DNA from 4 places in the Lysinibacillus sp. FW301-JW8 genome. Region 2 is predicted to be linked to each of the others. Evidence: riboswitches for the same ligand, from Rfam matches in the RefSeq annotation. Region 2 holds a riboswitch; each other region holds the start of a gene.

Region 1 (3,164 bases), on a different contig from region 2:
TGTAAACACTATAAAAACCATTAATATGTGTAAATTAATGGTTCTGAAGGCGATATATAGGTTATGCAATTTTGCAAGCTGATGACCGAGATTTAAGGTTAAAAGTATTTTTTGTATTATTATGGAAAAATACATACTTTAGTCATAGAAATGGAGCTATCCTAACCACTGGATAGCTCCATTTTTGCTAAATTTGTAAAGGATTTAGCGTAATTTTCAATAAAAAGAGTTTATACTAAAGGAAGACAACAAAAATTAGGGGCGGTTAATATGGAAACAGTGGTTGTATTAGGCGGCGGAATTACGGGTTTATGTACGATGCATTATTTGCAGCGTCAAGTGAAGGAGAAAAATTTAGATGTAAAGCTTGTGCTTGTTGAAAAAAATACATATCTAGGTGGTAAGCTGCACTCTGCTCACGAACATGGATTCATTATGGAAACAGGGGCAGATTCAATTGTAGCTCGTCATAAAGGTGTTATGGAACTGATTGAAGAGCTTAATTTTGAGCAAGATTTGGTATACAACGAAACTGGGATTTCCTATATATACACAAATAATGAGCTCCATGCCATTCCGGCAGATTCGACGTTCGGCATTCCAATGAGCCTACACTCTCTGGAGGAAAGCACACTTGTATCCGAAGAAGGTAAAAAAGAAGCATTAAAGGATTTGACAATGCCGAATGCGGGCTTTACAAAGGATAGCTCTATCGGAGAATTTTTAACGTATTATTTAGGCGAGGAGCTTGTACAAAACCAAATAGCGCCAGTACTTGCAGGAGTGTATTCAGGAGATTTACATCAATTATCGATAGCCTCCACTTTACCTTATTTAATTGATTATAAAAATGAGTACGGTAGTATCATTAAAGGTTTTGATGCAAATCGAGAACAATTTGTAAAAGCCGCTAATAAAAAGTTTATTTCGTTTAAAAATGGTTTATCGTCTTTAATTGATCGTCTTGAAGAAACGTTAACTGATGTAGAAATTATTAAGGGAATTACCATTACAAGTGTCAACAAGCAGGAAGATCACTACACTGTTACTTTGGCAGATGATACGGTTATTAAAGCAGATCATGTTGTTTTAGCATTACCTAATGAAGCTGTACAGAGCTTATTAAAGGATGATACATTGAACCGTTATTTTGAACAGTTCAATACTGCCTCAGCCATTACGATTTATTTAGGATTTGATGTACCCGATAATAGATTACCAGCTGATGGAACAGGCTTTATTGTGTCACATAATTCGGATGTAATCTGTAATGCAGCGACATGGACAAGCCGCAAGTGGAAGCATACTTCAGCAAATGAGCAATTACTTGTTCGACTCTTCTATAAAAGTATTAACCCTGCGTATGAGAAGTTACGTAGGATGACAGATGAAGAATTAGCGGTTGTTGCCTTAGAGGATGTAAGAAAAAGCTTGGGAATTGAAGAAAAGCCAAATGTCGTGAATGTGAGTAGATGGATTGATCAAATGCCGAAATATGATTTAGCTCATCGTGAGGCATTACAGGGTTTATTACAAGAGCTCGAAACAAACTATCCGAATTTATCCATTGCTGGCTGCTCTTATTTTGGTGTAGGTATAGGTGCTTGTATTCAAAACGGTAAAAAAATAGGGGAGGATATTGCTGAAAAACTCTCTTAATTGCAGAATATAAGACAAAAAATTATATTTTTCGTTTGAAATATCCTTTGTTACGTGAAATAGTCTTGACTCAAACGTTTGTTAACGATATGATTCTTTTAATTATTTAAAAAATTCATACTAAATTCTTATCAAGAGAAGCTGAGGGACTGGCCCTATGATGCTTCAGCAACCAACTTTTTGTCAGGTGCTAAATCCAGAAGACCCTATGGTCGAAGATGAGAAGGAACAAAATTACGAAACGTAAAAGCCTTCTTTGTGTTAAAGAAGGCTTTTTTATTATAGAAAAATAGGAAGAGGGGCTAGTTTTATGGGATTGCTTGAAAAGTTAAAAACGCATGTTCTGACAGCAGATGGTGCAATTGGTACGGTATTATACGGCTATGGCTTGGAGTACTGTCATGAGGAAATGAATGTTCAAAGACCAGAATTAATTGAAAAGATTCATAGAGAGTATATCGTAGCTGGAGCCGACATTATTCAAACAAATACTTATGGAGCGAATGCCATAAAATTAGCACGCTATGGATTAGAATCGCGTGTTCAGCAGTTTAATGAAGCTGCTATTACAATTGCAAAGCGAGCCGCTGCAGATGGCGGTCAATTTGTTTTAGGAACTATCGGAGGAATTCGAGGCATCCGAAAAAGCGATGCAACGTTAGAAGAAATTTTAGCGACTGTGGAAGAGCAAGCAACTGTATTACTTGCAGGGAATCCAGACGGCCTTTTACTTGAAACCTATTATGATTTTGAAGAATTAACAGCGACATTAAAAATGCTTCGAGTAAAAACCAAGTTGCCAATCATTGCGCAAGTTTCAATGCATGAACCGGGAGTATTGCAAAATGGTAAGAGTTTAAATAACGCTCTACATGAGCTTGAAGCGCTTGGAGCTGATATTGTAGGTGTTAACTGTCGTTTAGGTCCATTCCATACGATTCAAGCATTTGAAGGTGTAGAGCTTCCTGAGAAGGCATTTATGTCAGCATATCCAAATGCATCTCTTCTAGACTTAGAAGACGGCCGAGTGGTTTATGAGTCTGAGACAGACTATTTTGGTCGAGCAGCTGTAGCACTTCGAGATCAAGGTGTACGTTTAATAGGCGGTTGCTGTGGTACGACGCCAAAGCATATTGCTGCAGCAAAAAAATACTTAGAGGAGCTGTCTCCGGTAGAAGAAAAATTAGCGAAGCCAGAAAAAGTAGAGATTGTACGTGAGGCAGAACCATCAAGATTTGAGCCTCTGCATATAAAAGTAAAACGTCAACGCTCGGTTATTGTAGAGTTGGATACACCAAGACATTTAGAAATCGATGGCTTTATTAAAGGTGCTAAAAAATTATATGAGGCAGGCGCAGATGTGGTTATGATGGCGGATAATTCACTTGCATCTCCAAGAATAAGCAATGTGGCAATGGGCGCATTACTGAAAGAAACACATGGGGTACGCCCGCTAACACATATTACATGTCGAGATCGTAATTTAATTGGTCTGCAATCCCATT
Region 2 (3,164 bases):
AAACATCAGCTACCAATTCATGACCAGATATTACTAAGCTCGTATAACCTGGTATTTCTAATCGATATATCGGCCCATACTCTTCTGCAAGCTTACAAAGTGATAATGTTGGCTGCTCTTTATCGATTAAGGGCAAATGGCCAAGTGGACCAAATGTTTTTGGTTTTGGAACATCTTCTACACTTATCATCATGAATCCCTTCTTTCAGTAAAATAAAAAATGATAGTTAAATCTATCATTTGATAAAATAATATACCAAAAATTAAGTAGAACTCAACTTTTTAGAAATTATCCAAGGGAAAAATGGCAGTATTTGTGAACAAAGAGTGAAATAGCAAAAGCCCAACCTCTCACTCTAGTAAGTTGAGACATTGGGCTTTTTGCGGATTTAAATTTAACTAAATATGATATTCAATTTCATCAACGAAATCCCATTCATATGGTGTTTCTTGATAAACATAGTAATTCAGCCAGTTTGAGAATAGCAAATGGGTATGGGCACGCCATGTATTAATTGGCTCATGTGCTGGGTCGTCATTCGGGAAATAGTTCACCGGTACAGTAATATCTAACCCTTTTGCGACATCTCGATTATATTCATCTGCTAAAGTTGTTGCATCATACTCAAGATGACCTGTGATCATAATGTTTTTATTATCCTTGGACTGCACAATAAATACACCTGCATCCTCTGAATAGGACAGTAAACGTAAATCAGGATGATTGCGTACTTCATCAATAGAAACAGATGTATAACGAGAATGTGGTGCTGTAAATAAATCACTAAATCCACGCACTAAGTCGACTGTTAAATCTGTAATGACATGCGAATAAACACCTGAGCATTTTGCTGGAAGTTCAACCTTCCCGATTCCATAATGATGATATAAAGCAGCCTGTGCCCCCCAACATATATGTAGGATAGATGTCACGTTTTTCTTAGACCAATCCATAATTTGTGAGATTTCCTGCCAGTAATTCACTTCTTCAAAAGCCATCTTCTCTACAGGTGCTCCTGTAATAATCATTCCGTCAAAGCGGCGATGACGAATTTGTTGGAAAGTTGTGTAAAATAGCTGTAAATGTGATTTACTAACATTTTTTGATTCATGTGTTGCTGTATTTAAAAATGTAATATTGACTTGCAGTGGCGTATTCCCTAGCAAGCGCAGTAATTGCAGCTCTGTTTTCTCTTTTTCAGGCATTAAGTTGAAAATTAATATATTTAATGGACGAATTTGTTGTGTATTCGCACGATCCTCTTCCATCACGAAAATCTTTTCCTCTCGTAAATGTTCTCCAGCTGGTAAGTTTTTTGGAATATTAATTGGCATCTTGCATTCCCCTCTCTTTTATTTCCCTCTTCAAAATCAAGTTTACAATGACACTTTTTATGAAATTAAAAAATCCCCCTTATTCCATGCGAGATAGAATGAGGGGGATTTTCACCACGTTCACTCTTATCTCTCAAAGGAAAAAACCTTTGCTGGAATTAGCACCTTTCTAACATTTGTTAGAGGTTGCTGAAGCGTCATCGGGCCAAATCCCTCAGCTTCTCTTGATAAGATTATTTAATTAAAATGAATTGTAACATGAACTATTAAGAATATCAATAAAACATAGAATATTTTGTCATTACTATGCATGTTTAGCTAAATTTTGATGAACACTAATCATCATAACAACATATGAAATTTTATGGTAAACATGCTGTGATTATGTTAACATATACCTTTAGTAACAGAGAGGAACGTGAATAGCTTGATTAAAATTGAATTTCCTAAACCAGATTTAGTGATTCGCCAGCGTGAGCAAGATTTAAAGCCTGGTGATGTACCAATTACACCATACCATGGTTTTATTGACTTCCATAAAATCACACGAGACAAAGGTGGCATTTTCTTATTTTACAATGAGAAAAATGAGCTTTTATTTGTCGGTAAAGCGCGTAAAATTCGTCAACGTATAAAAAAACATTTTGAAGACAATGTATCACCTATGAAAAATCATCGTCAAGAAATTTTCAAAATTGAAGTTTATGAAATAGAAGATCCAATGGAACGTGAAATTTACGAAACGTATGCCATTAATGTTTTCCGCTCTAGATATAATGTTGATAAAGTATTTTATTAAAAAAGAATCTGCTTGCCTCTAAAGGCAAGCAGATTCTTTATTTTTTACTCTACAAAAAATGCTTTTCGTTCTTTCGTAATCCATTCCTCAAGCTCATGATCATCTCGTCTTAGGAGACGATTAATAAGGACATCATGCCAAATATAATCCTCTAATAAATAAATGTGAACCGGATCATTCGTAATAAAAGCAGTTTCAAGATTTGAAGGAGAATGTCCATAAATCATCTCTTGACCATCGATAGACAAGATAAACCAGTGCTGTGTAGAAGATTTTTTCGTATAATATGTCATTCGATGCATATCGATGGATGACACAGGTTCATGCACATATAGTGTAATACCGTGAACAGGAACTTGTTCAGCCACCAATAAAATATCCTCTCTCAATGCTTCATACATCTCTTCCCACATAGAAAGAAGTACCTTTTTCTCCGCTTTCTTTAATAATGACTGACAATAATTAATAATGGTCTGCTTCCCTTTTAACATTAACACTTTAGGCTCCGCTTCCTGCTCCTTAGTTTCTAATTTTTCTAATTGGTCACTAATTGACGTAAAATTCGATTGCCAGCGCTGTTGAATTTGCTGTAAAAACATAGCAACAGGAATGGAAGAATAAGTTGTTTGATCAGCAGCCTCCTCTTTCAGCACTAATCCTTTTTCAACGAGCACATCCAGTATGTCATAAACTCTTGCTCGAGGAATACCAGAGTTTTTGCTGACCTGATAAGCACTAATATGGCTCTTTTGGACAAGTGCCGTATAGGCCTTTCCTTCATATTCTGTAAATCCTAGCTCTTTTAATTGGGCGATTAATTCATCCATCCAATCCCTCCATTTCCTTTATTATAGAATAATTTGATGAATAGAAGCTAATGAAAAAAATAGTCTTTACAGCGAAATAAAAATTAGTTACTATTTCAGTAGTAACTATCTAATGAGGTGTCAACATGCTTTTTGAAGTAGATGTAAATGTAGTAATTTTATTGATTGCGTTTGGGTTTCTCGCAGCCTTTGTAGACTCTGTG
Region 3 (3,164 bases), on a different contig from region 2:
AATGAATTTAAGCTACTTTTCAGAGGTGTCCAAACACCCGCTGAAATAGAGGAACTCAGGCTAAGATCTTCACATCCTGTGAAAACGCCTGAGTGACCAACATCGTGTTGACCCAAAGCCTCTGGCGGATGTCACGGAATCGAAAAGAAGTTAATAAAGGATGTTAGCCTAAAATCATCGCATCCATGCGATAACGGCTAACTGACCTGCTTCATGCAGGCCTAAGCACAAAGCCGATTCCGGACGCAATTATGCCGAGGCATAATTGATATAAACAAATTCCAAAAAAACTGTTCTACAGCAATGCCATAGAACAGTTTTTTCATTTCTCGATCTTTCTTGGACTCTGTAAATCTTTTTCTAAAGGATAAAATTGAACATGTCCTGTTTCATCATCAAATTGGCGAATATGCTGAATGCCCTGTACCTCAGCTAAAACGATATCGGCTGTAATTACAATATTTCCACCCTTTATCAAATGCCCTCCCGATACTTGACCCCATTGATCACTCATTGATCCATGAAGATGCGTCTCATATTCTCCATCACGTTTACACACAACACCAGCACCTTGAATAAATTCAAGGGGTCCCTCTTTTTTAACTACTTCACTGAAACCGACATTAATTTTAGAGGTCTCATCTGGTACTAAATATACAAAACTACTTTTTTGAAAACTGCCAATACAGCTAACAATGGTAGCCGACTCAATATCGTTCTCTTGACAGATTGCTTCTATCCCCTCGATAATATCAGTCCCCATTAAAATACGAGCACTAATCACTTTTCCAAATGCTCCAACTCCGTAATTTACTCTTATAGGCATCTCTACACCCCTTTTTGCTTCAAAGTTTTTTATCATAACCAATTACACCCCAACGTCTAGCTAGCTCTAAAAGCTTCTACTCAAAATCCGTAGGGGGCTCTCACTTGATTCAGCGGATGCAAAAACAAAAAACCATTCATCTCTTCACATATTTGCTAAATCAAAATAAATAAAAAATAAAATAATTATTGACTAATAATAACCTATAATTTATATTAGTTCTATCGGATTTATAAAAATACTATATATCTCTTATCAAGAGTAGCTGAGGGACTGGCCCTATGAAGCTCGGCAACCTCCTTTTTAAAGGAAGGTGCTAAATCCTGCAAACGATTGTCGTTTGATAGATAAGAGAGGACGTTTTTTCATGAGCCTCTCTTAGTTTATAAGAGAGTTTTTTTATTTTTAAAAACCGATAAAACAAACTTTGGAGGTCATATTCATGAAGAAACGAAACAAATTTTTATTAGGCATAGCAGGTCTTACATTAGCAGCTGCATTAGTAGGCTGCGGTACAAAAGAAGATAGTAAAGGTGACCAAGGTAAGGCTATTGATGAAAATAAAATCGTAGTAGGGGTTACTTCTGGTCCACATGAACAAATTGCAGAGGTTGCGGCAAAAGTTGCAAAGGAAAAAGGCTTGGAAGTAGAGCTTAAATCCTTCTCTGACTATGTTTTACCTAATACTTCATTAGCTGAAGGCGATCTTGATGCAAACAGCTATCAGCACGAGCCTTTCTTAGATACTTTTAATAAAGATCATGATACAGACTTAGTACCAGTAGGAAAAACTATTCTGAATCCAATGGGTGTTTACTCTGAAAAATATAAATCTTTTGATGAAATACCAGACGGAGCAACATTTGGTTTACCAAACGATCCAACAAACGGTGCCCGTGCACTATTTGTTTTACAAGAAGCTGGCTATATTAAATTAAAAGAAGGTACTGGCCTAACAGCATCTATCCGTGATGTTGAAGAAAACAAGAAAAATTTAAAATTCATAGAGTTAGAGGCTGCACAAATTCCAAAGCAGCTTAGTGAGGTTGATGTAGCTGCTATTAATACAAACTTTGCGCTTGATGCTGGCATTAATCCTAAAGAAGATTCTATCCTTTTAGAATCTACTGACTCTCCTTATGTAAACTATATCGTAGTACGTGCCGAAAATGAGAATGATCCAACGATTAAAAAATTCGTTGAAGCTTATCAATCTGATGAAGTACGCAAATTTATTGAAGATGAATTTAAGGGTTCTGTAATTGCAAGCTGGTAAGTACTAAAAATAGACTTCGATAAAGTGGTTATTTTCCCCATCTTCCACTGATTATTCGTTGAAACAATTGGGCTTATACAGGTTATTAAGATCCCTACTTAGAATTTTTTGTTCTTGAAAAGGGGATTATACAGCACGTTAAGCGGGATAAAATAGAGAATCTGCTAGAATCCTTTGGGAAAGCGAGCAGATTCTTGCTTTTTAGAAAGGAGACATCCATATGATTCGGTTAGAAAATATATCCAAAGAATTTAAAACAAAAAAAGGTATTGTCAGAGCAGTGGATGGGATTAACCTTCATGTTAAAAAAGGTGAAATTCATGGGGTCATTGGCTATAGTGGTGCAGGTAAAAGTACACTTATTCGCTGTGTCAACCTATTGGAGCGTCCAACAGCAGGAAAAGTTTGGATCAATAATGTGGATATTACTTCCCTTTCCCTAAATGATCTTCGAAAGACCCGTCAAAAGATCGGGATGATCTTCCAGCATTTTAATCTCTTAAAAACTGCGACCGTTTATAACAATATTGCTATCCCATTAAAGCTTCTTGGCTATAACGATGTCGAAGTAAAAAATCGTGTGGCGAAATACGCTGAAATTGTTGGTTTAACAGAAAAATTAGAAAGCTTTCCAAGTCAGCTTTCAGGAGGTCAAAAACAACGAGTTGCTATTGCCCGTGCATTAGCACAGGAACCCGAAATCTTACTAAGTGATGAAGCGACTAGTGCACTTGATCCAGAAACAACAGAAGCCATTCTTGAGCTTTTATTGAAAATTAATCGTGAGCTAGGCATTACTATTTTACTTATTACGCATGAAATGAATGTCATACAAAAAATCTGCGATGATGTATCTGTTCTTGAAGCAGGGAAAGTTGTGGAATACGGCTCTGCTATTGATCTTTTTGCGAAGCCTCAGCACCCAACAACGCGAAAGTTCTTGAACACGATTTCACAGCGTAATCTATCCCCTTCTCTTATCCAGCAGCTCAATGTTTCAGGGAGTGTTATTCGTCTAACATTTCTCGGAGAAAGTACTGGAAAACCGTTACTGACAGAGGT
Region 4 (3,164 bases), on a different contig from region 2:
GACATAGTGTAGCCTTTCTTCGTATCTCTGCAATCGGCATTAGCCTCTATGCAGGACCCGAATGCGGCTATACGGGACCCATTCTATATCGTGATCTCGGCTTAACACCCCATCAGTCTGTATGGAATATTCCACCTCATACACGAAAAAAACATCTAACATTTGATCAGCTTATACATTTAGATGCTGATCATTTATTCATTACCTTCGACAAGCAACATTCAATTTTTGAAGGAGAGGAACGAGTATTGTTAAAATCCACTACCTGGAACAATCTCTCAGCAGTGAAAAACAACTGTGTCTATGAGGTTGATTTCTTAACATGGATGAACTACGGCATTCTCTCCCATAACAAAAAAATAGATGATGTTTTACGTGTTCTTGGATAAAATAATTGTGAAAGAAGGCTATTAAGAACGAAGCCTTCTTTTTTGATCGGGTTTCCTCCACTTTTAATCGGCTTGAGCTATACTTTGATCGGGTTCCGTTCTTTTTTGATCGGCTTGGGCTTCTCTTTGATCAGGTTCCGTCCCTTTGATCGGTTCGGCCCCCTCTTTGATCAGGTCCCCTCCATTTTTGATCAGCTTGAACTCTTTTTTGCTCAGGTCCCTCCATTTTTGATCAGCTTGAACTCTTTTTCGATCTGGTTTCCTTCACTTTTGATCAGCCCAGGCTCATCTCTGATCAAGCTCCATTATTTCCAATCGACTTAGTTACCTCTTCCTAGCTCATCCACTGTATTGTTCTGCTTCATTTGATAATGCCCTCCTTGATATCTAGAAACAGTGAACACCGAAAGTCTTTGCTGCACATAAGATAGGGTATCAGCTAGTGGATAGGAGGAATTAAGCTGTATTACAACCACCCTTATCCATATTTCGTCTATCCTACCTATTATCCAGAATTGGCAATAGTAAATCATCCAGCTCTTCACCAACCATCTAGATATTTAGCTATGCCGACAAATACTAATCCTTTTCCCGCTGTAAATACAAATAAATTAAAAATTTCTGCCAAGCGAGTAAAGGGAATTATGCAGCAAGCTCAGCTACTTACAGATAAAATTGATGGATCAGAACAATTTGCACATGATCTTATGGATGCTGCACAGAAATCAAATAAATCGGAGGTTGAAAAGTTAATCATTTCAACGGGTATTACTATGAAATTTGAAACAAACTATACACCTGATAATATTCGGATAGTATTTACAGATAGTGAATGCTGCAAGCTTACGTTAGTTTTAAGCTGGTGACAGCACCTTTTCTACAAGAGGGCTCTTTTCATAAGAACCCACTTGTATACTTAACTTTCCCCTAAGAGCCTCTAATCAGCGTGGCTCTTTCCCTAACAAATGCTTAACCGTATTAGTTGGTTTTTCTGGTACCCTAAAGACATTGTTTTTACGCTAACTAGATCAGCATCTCCCTTAATGTATCAGTTCCAGATCAATATAACGAACAGGGCGATTAAGAAGAGTTATTAACAACTGGATATAGCCGCTCTTTTTGTATGTAAAATATTAACCATGTATCCCTATTGAACTTGTAAACTATAAAAAAATATGCTAATGTATTTGTAATCGTTATTTCTGAAAATTCTTATATCGCATTTCTTATCAAGAGAGACAGAGGGATTGGCCCTATGAAGTCTCAGCAACCAGCCTCTGGGTATGGTGCTAACTCCAATTGGCAAAATATTTGCCTTGAAGATGAGAAGACCTACATCAGTTGCTTTGCACAAGAGTCCTCTTCTCCAAGAAGGACTCTTTTTTGTGGTTGTGATTGAACAAGAAGGAAATAACTCAAACTATTAATAGGAAGCAGGTAAATACGATGACTAATGAACTTTTACAAGCAGTGCAGCTATTGAAATCAAGAAAATGGGTAGATTTAACACATACATTTGGACCAAATTCGCCTCACTTCTTTATGTTTGAGGACGCAAAATTTGAAACCTTATTCTCTCATGATGATGGCTTCTTTGCACAGCAATTCACTTTTCCCGGACAATACGGAACGCATATTGATCCCCCTATCCATTTTGTAAGGGACACACGTTTTTTAGAAGAATTAGATTTAAAGGAATTAGTGCTACCATTAATCGTGATTGATAAATCGAATGAAGCCGATCAAAATAATGATTTTACCTTAAGTGTTCAGGGTATTCTTGACTTTGAGGCTGAGCATGGGGAAATTGAAGCAGGTACATTTGTTGCCCTACGCACCGATTGGAGTAAGCGCTGGCCAAATAAGGAAGCATTCAATAATAAGGATGCTGAGGGTCATAATCATATACCCGGTTGGGGATTAGAGGCTTTACAATTTTTATTCAAAGAACGAAAAGTTAGTGCTATTGGTCACGAAACTTTCGACACTGATTCAGCAGCAGATTTTCGTAAAAATGGTAAGTTAGACGGTGAATATTTTGTACTTGAGCAAGATACTTATCAAATTGAGCTTTTAACAAATTTAGATCAGTTGCCACCAAAAGGGGCTGTCATATTCAATATCGTACCAAAACCAGAAAAAGCATCTGGATTCCCCGTTCGTTCATTTGCCATCCTACCTTAAAAATAAATAAGGGTCTCATTCACTTCACTTAGAAGAATCAGACCCTTATTTATTTCTTTTTTTGAAAAAATAATAAATGATCAACATTAATATGATGAAGACTACAATTAGATAAATACTGTAATGAGATAAATAAAATCCTACATAGCGCCATTTCTCACCTAGTACTTTTCCTAGTGTAATAAAAGTAAATGTCCAAATAAATGCTCCTGCATAAGCAAAAAAAGCAAATTTCCTATATGGATAGTTATTAATGGCAGCTATATATGCGGTAAGATGGCGTACACCTGGAATAAAAAAACCTATCAGTAATAAGACTGGGCCTATTTTTGTAAACAATTTTTTAGTAAAATCAATTTTCTGTTTAGTAATATGAATCTTCGGTCCGTATTTATGCAATAAAGGTAGCCCGAACCGATAACCTATATAGTAACTTAAGGTAATGCCGCCTATTGCCCCTATGGCTGCGCTGAGTAATGCCGGAACATGTGCTAGTGTTTCGCGATATACACTATATCCTACATATGTTAAAAATATTTCATCAGGAATAGGCAACCCGACAATCCCTCCAACAAGGATAAGAATAATGCC

Evidence for each region. Region 2 has a riboswitch for S-adenosylmethionine ahead of metA (homoserine O-acetyltransferase MetA). Riboswitches for the same ligand answer to the same signal wherever they lie in the genome.
Region 1: linked by a shared signal. The riboswitch ahead of AC3WOM_RS20430 (bifunctional homocysteine S-methyltransferase/methylenetetrahydrofolate reductase) and the one ahead of metA (homoserine O-acetyltransferase MetA) in region 2 are both predicted to bind S-adenosylmethionine.
Region 3: linked by a shared signal. The riboswitch ahead of AC3WOM_RS19750 (MetQ/NlpA family ABC transporter substrate-binding protein) and the one ahead of metA (homoserine O-acetyltransferase MetA) in region 2 are both predicted to bind S-adenosylmethionine.
Region 4: linked by a shared signal. The riboswitch ahead of AC3WOM_RS07240 (cyclase family protein) and the one ahead of metA (homoserine O-acetyltransferase MetA) in region 2 are both predicted to bind S-adenosylmethionine.

Annotation. Positions count from the first base shown of each region.
Region 1 covers NZ_JBYTBB010000060.1:7,841-11,004, reverse strand. Annotated here, with positions in the region: gene AC3WOM_RS20435 (protoporphyrinogen oxidase) at 271-1,659, shown strand; SAM riboswitch class I at 1,785-1,884, shown strand; gene AC3WOM_RS20430 (bifunctional homocysteine S-methyltransferase/methylenetetrahydrofolate reductase) at 1,970-3,164, shown strand, end outside.
Region 2 covers NZ_JBYTBB010000008.1:105,939-109,102, reverse strand. Annotated here, with positions in the region: gene AC3WOM_RS05575 (bifunctional cytochrome P450/NADPH--P450 reductase) at 1-190, opposite strand, end outside; gene metA (homoserine O-acetyltransferase MetA) at 400-1,335, opposite strand; SAM riboswitch class I at 1,459-1,569, opposite strand; gene AC3WOM_RS05565 (nucleotide excision repair endonuclease) at 1,763-2,134, shown strand; gene AC3WOM_RS05560 (TrmB family transcriptional regulator) at 2,179-2,961, opposite strand; gene AC3WOM_RS05555 (TSUP family transporter) at 3,087-3,164, shown strand, end outside.
Region 3 covers NZ_JBYTBB010000056.1:26,733-29,896, reverse strand. Annotated here, with positions in the region: gene AC3WOM_RS19755 (PPC domain-containing DNA-binding protein) at 323-826, opposite strand; SAM riboswitch class I at 1,076-1,180, shown strand; gene AC3WOM_RS19750 (MetQ/NlpA family ABC transporter substrate-binding protein) at 1,269-2,102, shown strand; gene AC3WOM_RS19745 (methionine ABC transporter ATP-binding protein) at 2,323-3,164, shown strand, end outside.
Region 4 covers NZ_JBYTBB010000012.1:41,002-44,165, forward strand. Annotated here, with positions in the region: gene AC3WOM_RS07230 (helix-turn-helix domain-containing protein) at 1-389, shown strand, start outside; gene AC3WOM_RS07235 (YuzC family spore coat inner layer protein) at 956-1,255, shown strand; SAM riboswitch class I at 1,613-1,718, shown strand; gene AC3WOM_RS07240 (cyclase family protein) at 1,836-2,573, shown strand; gene AC3WOM_RS07245 (DedA family protein) at 2,619-3,164, opposite strand, start outside.